Regions from separate parts of the Sodalis praecaptivus genome, predicted to be linked through region 3. Evidence: predicted binding sites of a transcription regulator. Region 3 holds the regulator's gene; each other region holds the start of a gene.
What was found. Region 3 encodes CRP, which controls carbon source genes, mostly activating them, when cyclic AMP is high. Its sites were predicted from a motif close to ATGTGANNNNNNTCACAT; they were not measured.

Region 1: a site for CRP is predicted at 2,568-2,585, ahead of SANT_RS16725 (enolase C-terminal domain-like protein). Genes of this name have one in related genera too.
Region 2: a site for CRP is predicted at 2,653-2,670, ahead of SANT_RS09905 (GntP family permease). Genes of this name have one in related genera too.

Annotation. Positions count from the first base shown of each region.
Region 1 is NZ_CP006569.1:3,740,029-3,746,304, reverse strand. Features, by position in the region: gene SANT_RS16735 (CdaR family transcriptional regulator) at 1-705, shown strand, start outside; gene SANT_RS16730 (MFS transporter) at 968-2,302, opposite strand; gene SANT_RS16725 (enolase C-terminal domain-like protein) at 2,846-4,189, shown strand; gene gudD (glucarate dehydratase) at 4,213-5,553, shown strand; gene SANT_RS16715 (aldo/keto reductase) at 5,722-6,276, opposite strand, start outside.
Region 2 is NZ_CP006569.1:2,225,983-2,232,258, forward strand. Features, by position in the region: gene SANT_RS09890 (fimbrial protein) at 1-520, shown strand, start outside; gene SANT_RS09895 (hypothetical protein) at 669-1,568, shown strand; gene SANT_RS09900 (hypothetical protein) at 1,685-2,458, shown strand; gene SANT_RS09905 (GntP family permease) at 2,937-4,250, shown strand; gene SANT_RS09910 (glycerate kinase) at 4,266-5,414, shown strand; gene pyk (pyruvate kinase) at 5,440-6,276, shown strand, end outside.
Region 3 is NZ_CP006569.1:456,354-462,629, reverse strand. Features, by position in the region: gene SANT_RS02055 (ABC transporter ATP-binding protein) at 1-1,289, shown strand, start outside; gene SANT_RS02050 (LysE family translocator) at 1,415-2,017, opposite strand; gene SANT_RS02045 (YheU family protein) at 2,146-2,367, shown strand; gene SANT_RS02040 (phosphoribulokinase) at 2,535-3,404, shown strand; gene SANT_RS02035 (OsmC family protein) at 3,511-3,918, opposite strand; gene crp (cAMP-activated global transcriptional regulator CRP) at 4,236-4,868, shown strand; gene SANT_RS02025 (YccS/YhfK family putative transporter) at 4,921-6,276, shown strand, end outside.

The DNA of each region.
Region 1 (6,276 bases), 1.4 Mb from region 3:
TGGGCGCAGCGCCTGGGGATCGATATTCATCAGCCGCGCGTGGCGGCGGTGGTGGAGGTGGACAGCGGGCAGTTTGGCGTCGATAGCGCCATGGCCGAGCTGCAACAGTTACAGACCCTGTTGACTACCCCTGAGCGGGACAATCTTATCGCTATCGTCTCCCTGACCGAAATGGTGGTTTTGAAGCCGGCGCTGAACAGCCACGGCCGCTGGGATGCCGACGAGCACCGGCGCCGCGTGGATAGTCTATTTTCCCGCATGACCGAAAGCAGCCGCCTGCGGGTGCGTATCGCGCTGGGTAACTTTTTTACCGGACCGGGAGGGATCGCCCGCTCCTGGCGCACCGCCGTTACCACCATGGCGGTGGGCAAGCAGCGCCACCCGGACGAGCGCCGCTATTTTTATCCCGATTTGATGTTGCCGGTGTTATTGGACAGCCTGCGCGGCGGTTGGCAAGCCAATGAGCTGGTGCGGCCGCTGGTCAAACTCAAGGCCATGGACAGCAACGGTTTATTGCGACGAACCCTTATCGCCTGGTTTCGCCATAACGTGCAGCCGACGCCCACCTCGCGCGCGCTGTTTATTCATCGCAATACGCTGGAATACCGTTTGAACCGCATTTCCGAAATGACCGGCCTGAATCTGGCCAACTTTGACGATCGGCTGCTGCTGTATGTAGCGCTACAGCTGGATGATAATCTCTGAGATGCGCATGCGCATGCGCAGGCGCAGGCGCAGGCGGATGCCGGCGTAAAGGTTAACGCTGTGGGTATAAACTGAACCGTAAACCGTAAACCGTAAACCGTAAACCGTAAACCGTAAACCATAAACCGTAAACCGTAAACCGTGAACCGTGAACCGTGAACCGTGAACCGTGAACCGTGAACCGTGAACCGTGAACCGTAAACGGTGCGGGGCATACCGTCGCGCAGGCCGGGAAGCGCCCAGTGGGGCGCCTCCCGGGTTCTCAGGCCGCGAGAGGTTTTAGCTCCAGGCGCTGGATTTTGCCGACGATAAACAAATAGCTAACGATAACCATCAAACCGTTGGCGGCGACATAAATCAGCGCGCCGTCAAACGAGCCGGTACGCTGTAGAATGTAGCCAATCACGATGGGTGTGGTAATGGCGCCGATTTGGGTCACCAAATTCAAAACCCCGCCGCTGAGGCCGACAATCTGCTTTGGTGCGGTGTCGGCGTTCACCGTCCAGCCGAGTGCGCCGATGCCCTTGCCGAAGAACGCCAGGCTCATGGCCGCCACCACCACCACATCGGAGGTGGTGTAATTGCAGATAACCATACTGGTGCATAACAGCATGCCGACGATGATGGGCGTTTTGCGCGCCACCGACAGCGAATAACCGCGGTTGAGCAGATAGTCGGAAAACACGCCGCCCAGCACTCCGCCGATACAGCCGCAAACCGCCGGCAGCGCCGCGACGAAACCCGCCTCCAGAATCGACATGCCGCGTCCCTTAACCAAATAAATGGGAAACCAGGACAAGAAGAACCAGGTAATCGCATTAACGCAATAATTGGCCAGATAAATGCCCAACAGCATACGGCTGGACAGCAACTGTTTGATATAGCCCAACTGCGGCGCGCGATCCGCCTTGGGACCCGCCGCGGCGTCCATCTCCACCAGCGCGCCGCCCGCGCGCAGATACTCCAGTTCGCTTTGGCTCACCCGCGGATGGTTCAGTGGACTGTACATGGTTTTCACCCATACCGCCGACAGCACAATCCCCACCACGCCCATCACGATAAACACATATTCCCAGCTGACCTCTTGGGTGATCCAGCCCAAGAGCGGGTTGAACACCACCAGCGCGGCATATTGCGAGATGTTGAATATCGCCGAGGCGGTACCGCGTTCCCGCACCGGAAACCAGGCGGAAACGATGCGGCTGTTGGCCGGCATGACCGGCGCTTCGGCAAAACCCACCATGAAGCGCAATATGAACAGCATCATGGCGGCATTGGCGAAGAAATGGACAAAGCCCTGGCAGAAGGTAAATACCGACCAGATCAAGATGGCGCAACCGTAGACTTTTTTAGATCCGAACTTATCCAGCAACCAGCCGCCCGGCAGCTGAGCGAGGGTATACGCCCAGCCGAAGGCTGAGAAGATATAGCCCATTTGCAGCGGATCCAGACCCAAATCTCGCGCCACATGCGGGCCGGCGATGGACAGGGTGGACCGGTCGGCGTAGTTGACGGTGCTGATGATGAATAACACCGCCAGGATCCAAAAACGCGAGCGTGTTTTATGCGCGCTGGCGTCTATCACCGTGTTATCCATGGTAGACGCCTCCCGGTCGTGAGCCCGCAGGGGAGGCCGTGCGGCGAGTCAAAACCCGCTGTCCGCAGCGGACGGTGTACATGACGATCCATTGGCTGAATAGCTGCATAGTGGTGTCCTGAACGGTAGGGAAGTAAGAATGAACGTTTTTTAATCTAAATAGCGGTTCAGCAGCAGTATAAGAGTTAATGTCCCGGCAGACATTGGGCTTATGACTGAATGCGGGGGCGGATGCGCGGACTTTTTACAGCAAAGCGCTAAAGGGAAGTGATGCCGATCACTTATCGCCACGGCCTCAGGGATAATTAAAAAGAGGTTTCATTTTTGGCCTTAGACGTTTGGCGGCGGCCGGTTTGTGAACTCGCCCCTGTCGCCTTAGGCATCCGCTGCAATCCGTCGCCGCTCTTGGCCTTTTTTATTGTGATGATGCCCAATGAAAAGGGCGCGATAATGTCCTTATACTGAGGTATCAATTGCTTAAACCCTGGGCTTCCCCGCGTCCGGCGGAGGGGCGACAGCGTTTTTTCGTATGAGGAAGAGTCAATGGCCAATACCCAAAGCGGTCCCGTGATTACCGAGATGAAAGTGATCCCGGTCGCGGGACATGACAGCATGCTGCTGAATATCGGCGGCGCGCACAGCGCCTGGTTTACCCGCAATCTCGTGGTGCTTAAGGACAGCGCCGGCCATACCGGCGTCGGCGAAGCCCCGGGCGGCGAAGTCATCTTAAAAACGCTGCAAGAGGCGACACCGCTGGTGGTCGGCACCGAAGTGGCGCGGATGAACCGGCTGGTGCAACAGGTGCATTTGGGTAATCAATCTTCTGACTTCGACGCCTTCGGCGGCGGCGCCTGGACGTTTGAACTGCGGGTTAACGCGGTGGCGGCGCTGGAGGCGGCGCTGCTGGACTTGCTGGGGCAGTGCCTCGGCGTGCCGGTGGTGGAGCTGCTCGGTCCGGGCAAGCAGCGCGACGCGGTGACGGTGCTGGGCTATCTGTTTTATGTCGGCGATCGCGAGCGTACCGATCTCCCCTATCAACGCGGCGAACAGGGCGGCCATGACTGGTATCACTTACGCCATCAAAAAGCCATGGATAGCGCGGCGGTGGTGCGGCTGGCGGAAGCGGCGCAGGATCGCTACGGCTTTAAGGACTTCAAGCTGAAGGGCGGCGTTTTCCCCGGCGAGCAGGAAATCGAGGCGGTAACGGCGCTGGCGAAGCGTTTCCCCGACGCCCGTATCACGGTCGATCCCAACGGCGCCTGGCTGTTGGATGAAGCCATTCGGCTGTGTAAAGGAATGCAGGGGATCTTGAGTTACGCTGAAGATCCGTGCGGGGCCGAGCAGGGCTATTCCGGCCGTGAAGTGATGGCCGAATTCCGCCGCGCCACCGGTCTACCGGTGGCGACCAATATGATTGCCACCAACTGGCGCGAAATGAACCATGCGGTCATGTTGCAAGCGGTGGATATTCCGCTGGCCGACCCGCATTTCTGGACAATGCACGGCGCGGTGCGCGTCGCGCAGTTGTGTGACGACTGGGGCCTGACCTGGGGTTGCCACTCCAATAATCATTTCGATATTTCGCTGGCGATGTTTACCCACGTCGGTGCGGCGGCGCCGGGCAAACCCACCGCGATTGACACCCACTGGATCTGGCAAGAGGGTAATCAGCGTCTGACCAAAGCGCCGCTGCAAATCCATCAAGGACAAATCGCGGTGCCGGAACAGCCCGGCCTTGGCGTCGAGCTGGATTGGGCGCAGGTGGAACAGGCTCATGCCCTGTATAAAAGCCTGCCGGGCGGGGCGCGTAATGACGCCACCGCGATGCGCTATTTGGTGCCGGAGTGGCAATTTGATCGCAAACGCCCGGCTTTCGGCCGCGGCTGAACCGCGGATTGGCAAAGGACAAGATGATGACGCACAGTGACACGCCGGTGGTACGCGGTATGCAGGTCATACCGGTGGCCGGCCAGGATAGTATGTTGATGAACCTCAGCGGCGCCCATGCGCCGTTTTTTACCCGCAATATCGTGTTGCTGGAAGACAGCGCGGGTCAGCGCGGCGTGGGCGAGGTGCCGGGCGGCGAGGCCATCCGCCAAACGCTGGAGGATGCCCGCCCGCTGGTGCTGGGTAAACCGCTGGGCGAATACCTGAATGTGCTGAAGAGCGTGCGCACGCAGTTCGCCGGCCGGGATGCCGCCGGCCGTGGCCCGCAGACCTTCGATCTGCGCACCACTATCCATGTGGTAACCGGCATCGAGGCGGCGATGTTGGATCTGCTCGGCAAGCATTTGGGCGTCAATGTCGCCTCGTTGTTGGGTGAAGGCCAGCAGCGGGATCGGGTGGACATGCTGGGTTATCTGTTTTATATCGGCGATCGCCATAAAACCGGCCTGCCATATCAGAGCCAGCCCGATGCGTCGTGCGATTGGTACCGCCTGCGCCATGAGCCGGCCATGACCCCTGAGGCCATCGTTCAGTTGGCGCAAGCGGCGCGGGAGAAGTACGGTTTCAACGATTTTAAATTAAAAGGCGGCGTGTTCGCGGGAGAGGAAGAAGCGCAGGCGGTGACCGCGCTGGCGCGCCATTTCCCGGACGCGCGTATCACCCTTGATCCCAACGGCGCCTGGTCGCTGCGCGAGGCCATCGAGCTCGGTAAATCCCTGCGCCACGTGCTGGCCTACGCCGAGGATCCCTGCGGCGCCGAACAGGGTTTTTCCGGCCGCGAAGTGATGGCCGAATTCCGCCGCGCCACCGGTCTGCCGACCGCCACCAATATGATAGCCACCGACTGGCGGCAAATGTGTCATGCCATCGCGCTACAGGCGGTGGATATTCCGCTGGCGGATCCGCATTTCTGGACAATGCAGGGCGCCGTTCGGGTTGCCCAGCTTTGCCATGCGGCCGGATTGACGTGGGGATCGCATTCCAATAATCATTTTGATATTTCGCTGGCGATGTTTACCCATGTGGCCGCCGCCGCGCCGGGTAACATTACCGCCATCGACACCCACTGGATCTGGCAGGAAGGCAATCAGCGCCTGACCAAGACGCCGCTGGTGATTAGCGGCGGCAAGGTGACGGTGCCGTCGACCCCGGGGCTCGGCGTCGAGGTGGATAGTGATCGGATCATGCAGGCCCATGCGCTATACCGCCGCCATGGATTGGGGGCGCGTGACGATGCCGCCGGGATGCAGGCGCTGATCCCCGGCTGGAGATTTGACGCAAAACGTCCCTGTATGGTGCGCTAAACGCCCGGCGCCGCCAGGCGCAGTGCTCCCTGTCAAGTGCCGAACACTCCCTCCTCTCTGAACAGGGGAAGGGGGAGGGGAAGAGATTGTTTTCGCCATCAGCCCTATTGTTCTCATCCAGCGTTGGGTGATTCAGGGGCTCATGAGGTCGCTTACCGTCGGCCTCATTCATTCCCCCCTGCGGTGCAGAATCGTCGTCCCGCCGAACATCAACTGCTGCGCCATCGGACGGCCCATGAACCGCGCCGGGAAGATCGGCGCCAAGGCGCTGGCTTTTTCTAAGCGGTCGCATTGATGCTCAGTGAAGACCACGGACAGGGCTTTAAAGTTGTCTTCGGCTTGCTCCAGCGTGCGCGCCCCCACAATTGGCGCGACCACGGCCGGATTGAGCAGCGTCCACGCCAGCGCCACCTGCGAGCGCGAGGCCCCCAGTTCATCGGCGATTTCGCCCACGACATCGGCGATATCCAGCGCCTGCGCGTTGAGGTGCCCGGTTGAGGCAATGATCCCTTTACGGGTGGGTGATACCTCGGCGACGTTCTCCTCCGACAGATCGGCGCGACGGTATTTGCCGGTCAAGATACCCCCGCCGAGCGGAGACCAGGGTAGTACACCCAGACCCAGCGCCTGCGCCATCGGCAATAGCTCGTGCTCAACCGATCGCTCGACCAGGCTGTATTCTACCTGTAGCGCGACGAAAGGAGACCAGCCGCGCAGGTCGGC
Region 2 (6,276 bases), 1.8 Mb from region 3:
GATTATCGGCTCACTGCTGGCCACCACCGGCCTGGCGCACGCCGCAGATACGGCCCAAATCGATATCACCGCCACGGTAGAAGCGAATACCTGCACGCTGGAGAGTGGCAGCAAACAACAGGGTGTCGACCTGGGCCACGTCGCCATCGATAAACTGAAAGCGGGCACGACGCCGGAGAAAGCATTCTCGTTGCAGCTGACCGGGTGCAGCGATTCCGCCAGCAAGGTCATTGTGACCTCGACCTCAGAGGCCGCCGCCGAAGGGTCGGACGCCTTCAAAGTCACCGACGCCGCATCCGAGACCGACGCCAAGGGCGTGGGCGTGAAGATTATGGGCGGGGACGATACCAAAACCACGCTGGTCCCGGGGGGGGAAGGTGTGGAGTATAACCTTGACCTGACGGGGGGTAACGACATTCCCCTGGACTTCACCGCGCAGTTGGTCACGGTGGGTGACGTCAACGCGGTGTCGGCCGGTGCGGTCAACGGGGCGGTAACGCTGAACCTGGAATACCAGTAAGACAACGGCAAGCACTCACAGGGAAGTGAGTTGGCGGCCCAGGGTCACGGTGGTGAACGCGCAAGAGCGGCACGGATGGGTCCGACCGCTCTGATGCACGCTCAGCGCGGATTATCAGGCAGTATTTGCAAAACGGGATGTGAAGAGCATGTATAGCATCGGTCAACACCCCGCTGGCGGGCGGGCAAAACATCTTCTGGCGGCGGCCATCGGTATTATCTGCTGCTGCCAGCCCGGTCTTGCCATGACCATAGATGCTTCGGCGGTAGTGGAGGTGCCCGTACCCGATTTACAACTGTGGGCTAAGGGCGGTTACCCGACCACCGACAGCCACACCGGCTTCACGCGTATGATGCTGATCCCAAACGGCAGCAACCCCGGGGTCGGCGGATACGCGAACGTAGTCGTCACCACCAACCAGGGCTCGTTCAGCGTTAGGCTCCCCCTGTGCCAGGACGCAGATCAATGGGCATGCTGGGATAATCCCAGTTATTGGGTGGACGTGCCCGCCTTTGACGGCCAGTCCGTAACGGGAGGAGACAACCCGGTGATCACCGGGTTTACGGTAAGCGGCTCTCTGCAAAATCTGACGGGGAAAGCGCTGTCGATGATGGTGAAATTACAGGTATCGGATAATAACGGTTGGGGGAGCTCGGCGAATGGTTTTTCTACGATAGGCCATGCCACACTTCCCGCAGCGCCGGTTTGCTCCGTGGACGTCAATCCCACCGCCACCTTCGGCCCGCTGGGAACAGGCCAAACGGCAGCGCCAATACAGATTACCTCCAACTCGGTTGGCGACGGCCATATCACCTTTACACCCGATGCCCATGATGACAACGGCGGGCTTCTCCAGAACGACCACGGCAACACCCTCAGCTATGGGGTGGTGAATTCAGCGTCCAGCGTTGCCGACTGGCAGGCCGCTGAAGCCCGGTGGCGGGGTGACCAGAGCGATGATTATGCCGTCGAGCTGGATAAGATCCCCTCCACGGCCCAGCCCGGGGCCTATAGCGGAAGGCTGCAAGTGACGCTGGCATGCGACTAGCGCTCAAAGCGGTGCGCCCGCGGCACCGGCCTGCGCCCGCCGGCGGAAATTCGTGAGGAACGAGATTGTTATGACCCCGCAATAATTATGCAAAAATAAAATCAAGGTACTCTGTCATGCAAAAAAGCAAATCTCTTTTCCTTTCTATGGCGTCTATCATTGTGCTTATCGCGACGCCGAGCAGCGGGTTCGCGACGACAATATCCAGTTTATCAGGTCATGTTTATGAAAATACGCAACCGTTGGAAACCTGGTTTTACCCTACTTCATTTGAGGTCACCCACACGGCTGAGACCACAGACGCTTGTCTTATCTTAAAGACATCGGCAATTACTGAGAGCAATAGCGTCGCCGGTATTGTTGAAGGTGATGGAACGATAGAAATCACGGATACAGTACATATCAATTGGAAAATAAAATTATCAGCGACAGTCGATCCTTTAGCCTGTCCCGGCGTTAGAGAGTGGAAAGGAAGCGTTACCGCAACCTTGATAAGACCCGACGATGCCGGTGGCGCGACAGGCCGCAAACCCATCACTATAGAGTATGATCTTACCCCTACAAGCTGCGCGGTGGATGTGGTTTCTCACATCGATTTTCCGAAAATAAGTCGAGTGGGGACCATTCAAGACGTCAATATAACCTCAGGCGCTGAGGGTGAAGGAACCTTAACTTTTGAACCAAGCTTGAAACACACTAACGGCGGTTGGCTGCAAAATGGCGATAGCCACATAGTTTATAACGTTACCAACACCGACTACGATGTCGCCGCGTACAAATGGACCGGCGATTTGCAATCGGAGCACGCTTTGCACCTATCCGGGGTAACCTCTGCCACGCCAGCGGGGACCTATGAGGGGGCGATGACCGTGACCGTCGCCTGTGATTAACAAACCGCGTGGCTAGGGACTCGGGGGCGCCTTGGCGGGTAACCGAGAGCCGCGCCGCGCAGGCGCTGACTGGAAGCGACGATTCCGCCTGCACCCTGGCCAACGGGAGACCGGCGTGAGCCCCGACTGAGCGCAACGCGCCCTGAAGCGGTATTGCGCCTGCTGTTTGGCGCACAGGCCCCACATCCCCCGCAGTGTGATAAACCTCTCTCTCTATTGTTCTGCAACACAAAAATTTCTGTACAACTGCCCAGTTTTTCGTGTTTGGGCACATAGGTTATTTTATCGACAAGTCTTAGAATACTCCCCAATACAAATAAGCTAGCAATAAGGAAATCATTATTGGTTTTAAGTTTTTTTAAAAAATAATATTAGCACAACGTAACTATAACTTCATTGATAAGTGCATATCCCGCCAGAATGGGTTTTGCATTAGCACTCTATTGTCGATAACGTATAAAGTATAAGAGGTCTCATTATGCATACCATAGAACCCTTGGCATGGTACGGAGCATTAATCGGTCTTTTTATTGCCATTGCGCTTATTTTAAAAAAAATTAACCCCGTTTATTCACTCTTCCTCGGCGCTATTCTCGGTGCTGTCATCGGTGGCGGCAATCTAGAACAGACCATCGGTCTGCTAACGTCGGGCACGCAGAGTGTTATGGGCACGGTAATTCGCGTGCTGGCGGCAGGAGTACTGGCAGGGGTGATGATGGAATCAGGCGCGGCGGAAACCATCGCTCAGGCCATCGTAAAGAAGATGGGAGAGAGCAAAGCCATTCTGGCCTTAGCGCTGGCCACCATGATTATTACCGCCGTTGGGGTATTTATCCCGGTCGCCGTATTAATTGTTGCCCCCATTGCGCTGTCGGTGGGTAATAAAATGGGCATTTCCAAACTGGCGTTATTACTGGCGCTTTCCGGTGGCGGTAAAGCGGGCAATATTATTTCACCTAATCCCAACACCATTGCCGCCGCGAATGGCTTCCATCTGAATTTAAGCGACGTGATGATTGCCGGTTTTATTCCTGCGGTATTTGGTCTAATCATGACGGTTATCGTTGCTTCCATGCTAAAAAATAAAGGCTTCAGAGTAAGCAGCGATGAGGCGGCGGCCGCTTACGGTACGCAAAGTGCCAAAAACGAAAAAACCTATCCAACCTTGGGCAAAGCCATCGTCGCTCCCGCGGTGGCCGTTATCCTGCTGATGATCAATCCGATCGGTTCTATTTTCCATCTAAGCGCTCTAACGGCATTCAAACTGGACGCGATGTATGTCCTGCCGATCGCCGGTATCGTCGGGCTGATTACCATGGGGCAAAAGCACAAAGTCATTGCTTATACCGCCTCGGGGCTGGAGAAGATGACCGCCACCGTGCTCATTCTTATCGGCGCTGGCGCGATTGCGGGTTTGATTGCCGCGTCCGATCTCTCCACGCAGGTAGTACAACTTATTCATATCATGGGCATTTCCGGAACTTTCCTGGCGCCCATCTCCGGCATTTTGATGGCGGCGGCCACGGCCTCGACGTCAACCGGAACGATATTGGCGACCGGTACCTTCGGTCACGCCATTGCCACTATTGGCATTGCGCCCATCGCCTCAGCCGTCATGGTGCATACCGGGGCGACGGTCATCGACTCCTTGCCGCAAGGCAATTATTTCCACGTAACGGCTCAGAGTATGAACATGTCGATCAGACAACGTATGGGCCTGCTGCCCTATGAAGCGATGGTCGGCGGCACCATGACCCTGGTCGCGACCGTGCTGTACGGCTTTATTCTCTAGTAGAAGGCAACCCCAATGAAGAAAGCGACATTTGTATTAGCGCCTGACTCCTTTAAGGAAAGTATGACGGCGAAAGAAGTATGCACCGCAATGGAGAAAGGCCTGCGTAAGGTGTTTCCAGAAGCGAACTTTGTTCATGTTCCCATGGCTGACGGCGGCGAAGGCACCACTCAGTCGCTGATTGATGCCACCAACGGCCGTCTTAATGCATTAAACGTAACCGGACCCTTGGGAGAAATGGTCCAAGCCAGCTATGGCATTATGGGGAATGGCGACATTGCCGTGATTGAGATGGCCTCAGCCAGCGGTATTCAATGGGTCAATAGGGATTCAAAAAACCCGCTTATTACCACGACCTATGGTACCGGCGAACTGATTCGCGCCTGTTTGGATAAAGGCATTAAGAAAATCATTCTGGGCATTGGCGGTAGTGCGACCAATGATGGCGGGGCGGGTATGGCGCAAGCGCTGGGCGTGCGTTTTTATGACGAAGCGGGCAACATCTTGCCCCGCGGTGGGGGCGCCTTGGGGCGCTTGCAACATATCGATCTTACCGGGTTGGATAGCCGCCTGGCGCAGGTGGATATACAGGTCGCTTGTGATGTGACCAATCCTTTATGCGGTGAACAGGGGGCCTCCGCGATTTTTGGCCCGCAGAAAGGCGCAACGCCGGATATGGTGGCACGGCTGGATGCCAATCTAGCGCACTTTGCCGCGGTTATCCGCCACCAATTGGGCAAAGACGTTGCCAATGTGCCGGGTGCAGGCGCAGCGGGGGGATTAGGGGCGGGATTGATGGCCTTTACCCACTGCACGTTGCGCAAAGGCATTGATATCGTGGTTGAATTTAGCGGATTGCGCAACAAGTTGGTGGGAGCGGATTTCTGTTTCACCGGCGAAGGGCGTATCGACTATCAAACCAAATTCGGTAAAACCCCTTACGGCGTCGCCAGGACCGCCAAAGCGCAAGGCGTTCCGGTGATCGCCGTATCCGGCTGCGTTGGAGATGGGGTTGATGCGCTCTACGGGGAAGGTATCGACACCATCTTTGGCATTATCCCCCGCGCTGACACTATTGAGGCTCTATTGAAAGACGGGCCGATCAATATGGAGCGGGCGTGTGAAAATATCGGCAGGCTGCTAAAAAAAGCCGCGGCATGTTAATAGCGTCGTTTAAAAGGTGAAGAGTATGGCGGAAATCCGTCGACGTACCAAAATTGTCGCTACTCTTGGTCCCTCGACCGATCGCGACAATATTTTGGAGAAAATGATAATGGCTGGCGCCAATGTGGTGCGCTTCAATTTCTCTCACGGCGCGGCAGATGAGCATATTGCGCGTGCCCAAGCCGTGCGCGCGATTGCTCAACGCTTGGGCAAATCCGTGGCTATTTTGGGCGATTTACAAGGTCCCAAAATTCGAGTGTCAACGTTTAAAGAAGGTAAAGTCGCTCTGCGTAAGGGGGAGACTTTTATCTTAGATGCCTTATTAGATAAAGGCCAGGGCGATAATACTCGAGTGGGAATCGATTATAAAGCATTGCCACGCGACGTGGCGGCAGGTGATATTCTGTTGCTGGATGATGGTCGTATTCGGTTGGGCGTGTCCGATATTGTCGGCGAGAAAATCGTCACCCGCGTGATCGTGGGCGGAATACTCTCGAATAACAAAGGGGTGAATAAGCTCGGTGGCGGTCTTTCCGCTGACGCGCTAACGGAAAAAGACCAAGCGGATATTCTACTCGCAGCCAAAATGCATGTGGATTATTTGGCGGTTTCGTTCCCGCGCACCGGTGATGACTTACGCCGGGCGCGCCGTTTGGCGCGTGAAGCGGGTTGCCAGGCGGCCATTATCGCTAAAGTGGAGCGCGCTGAGGCCGTGGCCACGCCGGAAAACATGGATGATATGATCCGCGCCGCCGATGCCATTATGGTGGCCCGTGGCGATCTGGGTGTGGAAATAGGTGATGCCGCGTTGATGGGAGTACAAAAACGTTTAATACAACGAGCGCGACAATTAAACCGCGTG
Region 3 (6,276 bases):
CTATCATCAATCGGGTGCTGCATATCGAACAACAGATCCTAAATGAATATACCGGCAACTACTCGTCGTTCGAGCAGCAGCGCGCCACCAAACTGGCGCAGCAGCAGTCGCTCTACCAGCATCAGCAGGAAAAAGTGGCGCATTTGCAGCACTACATCGATCGCTTCCGCGCCAAGGCAACCAAAGCCAAGCAGGCGCAAAGCCGCATCAAAATGCTGGAAAGAATGGAGCTTATCGCCCCGGCGCATGTGGATAACCCCTTTCAATTCAGTTTCCGCGCGCCGGAAAATTTGCCCAATCCGCTGCTCACCCTGGAAAAAGTCAGCGCCGGCTATGGCGATAACCTGATTTTACGCTCCATCAAGCTCAATTTGGTACCCGGTTCACGCATCGGTCTGCTGGGACGCAACGGCGCCGGTAAATCGACGCTTATCAAGCTCCTGGCCGGAACCCTGCCGCCACAGTCGGGGACGGTGTCGCTGGCGAAAGGCATCAAGCTTGGCTACTTCGCCCAGCACCAGTTGGAGTTTTTGCGCGCCGATGAAACGCCGCTGCAACACCTGAGCCGGCTGGCGCCAAAGGAGTCGGAGCAAGCGCTGCGCGATTTCCTGGGCGGCTTCGGCTTTCAGGGCGATAACGTCACCGACCAGACGGCGCGCTTTTCCGGCGGCGAGAAAGCGCGGCTGGTGCTGGCGCTGATTGTCTGGCAGCGTCCCAATCTGCTGTTGCTTGACGAACCCACCAACCACCTGGACCTGGATATGCGTCAGGCGCTCACCGAAGCGCTTATCGATTTCGCCGGCGCGCTGGTGGTCGTGTCCCACGATCGCCATCTGCTGCGCTCCACCACCGATGAATTTTACCTGGTGCATGACGGCCAGGTTGCGGCCTTTGACGGCGACCTGGAGGATTATCAGCAGTGGCTGGCCGAACTTCAGCGCCCGCGCACGCAGGATGACGATACACAAGCGTCCCCCGCCGGCGTCAATACGGCGCAGACGCGCAAAGATCAGAAACGGCGCGAGGCGGAATTTCGTAAAGAGACCCAGCCGCTGCGTCAGGCCATCGGCCGCTATGAACAGCAGTTGGCTACGCTTGAAGCGGAGCTGGCCGAGGTGGAAGGCCGGCTGGGGGATAGCGCGCTGTACGAAAGCGCCCGCAAAAGCGAACTGAGTGACTGTCTGCAGCGGCAAGGGAAACTGAAATCGGCGCTGGAGGAAGCGGAGCTGGGCTGGCTGGAAGCCCAGGAACAGTTGGAGACGCTGTCGCAGGCGTTTAGCGCGGAATAGTTGCGCTCAGCGTCACACCAGCATTGCGCAGACCGCGGGCGACATCAACGTCGCCACGGGCTGAGCGCCAAAACAGTAGTCTGCGGACCGCGGGCAGCGTCAACGTCGCCACGGGCTGAGCGCGCTCAGCGCCAAATCAGCAATACGCAAGCCGCGGTCAGCAGTCCCATGGCCAGATTGAAAAGCGTCCAGGCCCGCCGCCCTTTCAGCAGCCGGCCGATCACCGTACCAAACACGAGCCAGATGGCGCCCGAGACGATATTGACGGCGGCGATGCCGATGCTTATCGCGATCACCGACCCCGCATACGCCTCCCCGGCCAGGCTAAAGCTGGCCACCGCGCCGAGGGCCATCAACCACGCTTTCGGATTGAGAAATTGTAGCAGCCCGCCTTGATAAAATGGCACCGGCCGCGGCGGCGCCGAGTCGGTATCGAGCTTTTCATAAACGGCGGTGGCAATTTTCCACGAAAGCCACAGCAGATAGAGGCTGCCGGCGACTTTTAGCGTAAAATGCAGGGCGGGATAAAGGGTGATGAGACTGCCGACGCCGCAAGCCACCAGCAGCAGCATGCACTGCATGCCGAGCATAATGCCGAGCATCAGCGGCATGGAACGCCAAAAGCCGAAATGGGCGGCCGAGGCGGTGAGCAACATATTATTAGGACCGGGAGTAATAGCGGCGACCCAGAGAAAACCCAACATCGATAAAAACAGACCCAGCTCCATATATCCCGCACTATTGCTCCCGACGATGACGTTTATGAAATTAACAGTGCGATGCCGATTCGACAAGCGAATTGTCGGTGAAATTTCGTCACGCTGTCGCCCCGACCACCACTGGAGAAATGCCGAGAATGATCATTCCCTGGGAGCAGATCGATCCCGCCACGTTATATAATTTGATCGAATCGTTTGTGCTGCGCGAGGGCACGGATTATGGCGAGCGGGAACAAAGCCTGCAACAAAAGGTAGCGGATGTGTTACGCCAGGTGCAGTCCGGCGAAGCGGTGCTGGTGTGGTCGGAGCTGCACGAAAGCATTAACATCATGCCGCGCGGTCAGTTCCGCCCCGATTAGCGACGGCGATGCGGCTCTTCCCCGCCGCCGCCGCGCCCGGCCGTGCGTCCGCATGGCGGAAACGAGCAAGCCTCGCGGTGGCCCTGCGGCGCCAAACGTGATAACAATAACCTTCGGCCGCCCGCACGTCATCTGACAGAGGTTATCAACACTATTAAGGTCTCATCATGTCAGCACAACATCCAATTATTGCGGTTACCGGCTCCAGCGGCGCCGGGACCACGACCACCAGCCTGGCTTTTCGCAAAATCTTTCAACAGTTGAACATTCGCGCCGCGGAGTTGGAAGGCGATAGCTTTCACCACTTCACCCGGCCGGAAATGGATTTAGCCATTCGTAAAGCGCGCGATTTAGGTCGGCACGTGAGTTATTTCGGCCCGGATGCGAATAACTTCGATCTTCTGGAAAGAACATTTTATCACTATGGGGAAAGCGGACGCGGGCAGGCGCGCAAATATTTGCATACCTACGACGAAGCGGTTCCTTATAATCAGGTCCCCGGCACCTTTACCCCCTGGCAGCCCCTGCCGGAGCCTACCGACGTCCTATTCTACGAGGGGCTGCACGGCGGCGTTGTGACCGAGCATAATGACGTTGCGCGGCACGTGGATTTGCTGGTGGGGGTGGTGCCGATAGTCAATCTGGAGTGGATCCAGAAATTGGTGCGCGATACCAACGAGCGGGGCCACTCCCGCGAAGCGGTCATGGATTCCGTGGTGCGATCCATGGAAGATTATATCAATTTTATCACGCCGCAATTTTCCCGTACCCATATCAACTTCCAGCGGGTGCCGACGGTGGACACCTCCAATCCGTTCGCCGCCAAAGCGATCCCGTCGCTGGACGAAAGCTTTGTGGTTATTCACTTCCGCGGCCTGGACGCCATGGATTTTCCCTATTTACTGGCGATGCTGCAGGGATCTTTTATTTCCAATATCAATACGCTGGTGGTGCCGGGCGGCAAAATGGGTCTGGCGATGGAATTGATCATGGCGCCGCTGGTCAAGCAATTGCTGGAAGGGAAACCGATTCGCTAAGCGGCTTGACGCGGGCGCCGCGCGCGGGAACGACGCGCGGCGCCAATCGGGTGGGGCATGATGCGGCTTAGCGCTGCGCCCCGACAGTCAAGCGCGCCCCGCGCGCTCAGTCGAGGTGACGTACCTCAAAGCTGTGGGTAATATTGGCGGCTTTCCCCAGCATCAGCGAGACCGAACAATACTTTTCCGCCGACAGCGCGACCGCGCGCTCGACGATCTTATCCGTCAAATCGCGGCCGGTGACGATAAAATGCAGATTGATTTGGGTAAACAGACGCGGCGCTTCCTCGCGGCGCGTTGAGGTTAACTTGACCTCACAGTCGCGCACATCGGCGCGGCCCTTTTGCAGAATCGAAACCACGTCAATAGCGCTACAGCCGCCGGCGGACATAAGCAGCATTTCCATTGGGCTTGGGGCCTTTTCGCCGCTGTTGCCATCCATGATAATCTGGTGGCCCGAGGCGGATTCGCCGATAAAAGACAGCCCTTCCACCCACTTTACTCGCGCTTGCATATCGTTAACTCCTGATAATATTCTTTGTGAAAGACTACCTTTTTGCCGCCAAACTGGCAATGTAACCGCAGATGCATCATGCTGAAGCGAGACAACACAAGACAGTCTCTTAAAGCTATGCTAAAAAACAAGGCAGGATCGAACTCACCGACAGTGAAAGAGCAAGAGAGCGATCGAAACGTCACCAACATTGGACCCTGATAAGTTCCCTTGCGAGGTTCCGTTTATGAACGGAATGACATCATAATAACACCTTACCTTACAGGGAATACGCCGTTCCTAAACAGGGCGGCGATGACAAAAGAGGATAACAGCGAATGGTTCTCGGCAAACCGCAAACAGACCCGACTCTCGAATGGTTCCTGTCTCATTGCCATATTCATAAGTATCCATCGAAGAGTACGTTGATTCACCAGGGTGAAAAGGCAGAAACGCTCTACTATATCGTCAAAGGCTCCGTCGCAGTGCTTATCAAGGACGAAGAAGGCAAGGAGATGATCCTCTCCTACCTCAATCAGGGCGATTTTATCGGCGAACTGGGGTTGTTTGAAGAGGGGCAGGAGCGCAGCGCATGGGTGCGGGCGAAAACGGCCTGCGAAGTGGCTGAGATATCCTACAAGAAATTTCGCCAGTTGATTCAGGTCAATCCCGACATTCTGATGCGCCTGTCTTCACAAATGGCCAGCCGCCTGCAGGTGACCTCAGAGAAAGTCGGCAACCTGGCTTTCCTGGATGTGACCGGGCGTATCGCGCAAACGTTACTGAATTTAGCCAAGCAGCCGGACGCCATGACTCACCCGGACGGTATGCAAATAAAAATCACCCGGCAGGAAATCGGCCAAATAGTTGGCTGTTCACGGGAAACGGTCGGCCGTATTTTGAAAATGCTTGAGGATCAAAATCTCATCTCTGCCCACGGAAAAACCATTGTCGTTTACGGAACCCGCTAATCCCCTTTCACCACGGGCATGGTCAGGACGGCCATGCCTCTTTAGCTGACTTATGTGGCGCAGACTCATCTACCACCCCGAAGTAAATTATGCCCTGCGGCAGACCATTGTGCTTTGCCTGCCGGTCGCCATCGGACTGATGTTCGGCAGCCTGCAGCAAGGTCTGCTGTTCTCGCTGGTACCCGCCTGTTGCAACATCGCCGGGCTTGATCAGCTCCATAAACGTTTCTTTAAGCGGCTGGTGGTCGGCGGCTCGCTGTTCGCCCTGAGCAGTATTTTTATCCAGCTGCTGTTGGCGCACGGCGTGCCGCTGCCGTTTGTCATGCTGGGGTTGGCGCTGCTGTTCGGCGTCAGCGGCGAAATCAGCCCGCTACACGGCCGCTTGCTGCCGGCATCGCTAATTGCCGCGGTATTTACCCTGGGGCTGACCGGCAATGTGCCGCTTTGGCTGCCGCCGCTGCTCTATCTGGCGGGGACTGCCTGGTATGGGCTGTTTAACGCGCTGTGGTTCCGGCTATGGCAAGAGCAGCCGATGCGCGAGGCGCTCAGTCTGCTCTACCGCGAACTGGCGGATTATATCGAAGCGAAGTACAGTTTGCTGACTCAGCACACCGATCCGGACAGTGCGCTACCGCCGCTGTTCGCCCGCCAGCAAAAGGTCATCGACCAGATTGCCCAAGTGTATCAGCAGTTGCATATGCTCTCGGCCAACCATCTCAGCCAGTACAAAAGACTGTTGCGCGCCTTCCAGGTCGCGTTGGATTTGCAAGAGCATATCGCGGTGAGTCTGCATCAGCCGGATGAAGTGCAAAAGCTGGTGCAGCAAAGCCACGCCGAGGCGGTGTTGCGCTACAACGCGCGTATCGTCGCCGCCCGGCTGCGCGTCCTGGCGGACGATATTCTCTATCACCGCCAACCTGACCGGTTTGCCGCGGATGCCGGCCTGTCGGCGCTGGAAAAAATTGCCCGCCACCATCCGGATAATCCGGTAGGCCAGTTCTGCTATTTCCATTTCAGCCGCATCTATCGCCTGTTGCGTTCCCAGCGCCCCCTCTATCGTCGCGATGTGATGGCGGATAATCAGCAGCGGTTGCCGTTCTGGCCGGCGCTGCGCAGTTATTGCTCCTTGAAATCGATGGCGCTGCGCAACGCCGCCCGCCTGGGCCTCATGCTGGCGATCGGCAGCAGTTTGGGCCTGGTGTTCAATCTGCCGAAACCTTACTGGATCCTGATGACCATCATGTTTGTCAGTCAGAATGGTTACAACGCGACCCGGGTGCGTATACAACATCGGGCGCTGGGTACCCTGGCGGGGCTGGTGATTGCCGCGGGTACGCTGCAACTAAAGATGGGCGACGGCGTCATCCTGAGCGGCATGCTGGTGGTGACTCTGGCCGGCTATTTGGTA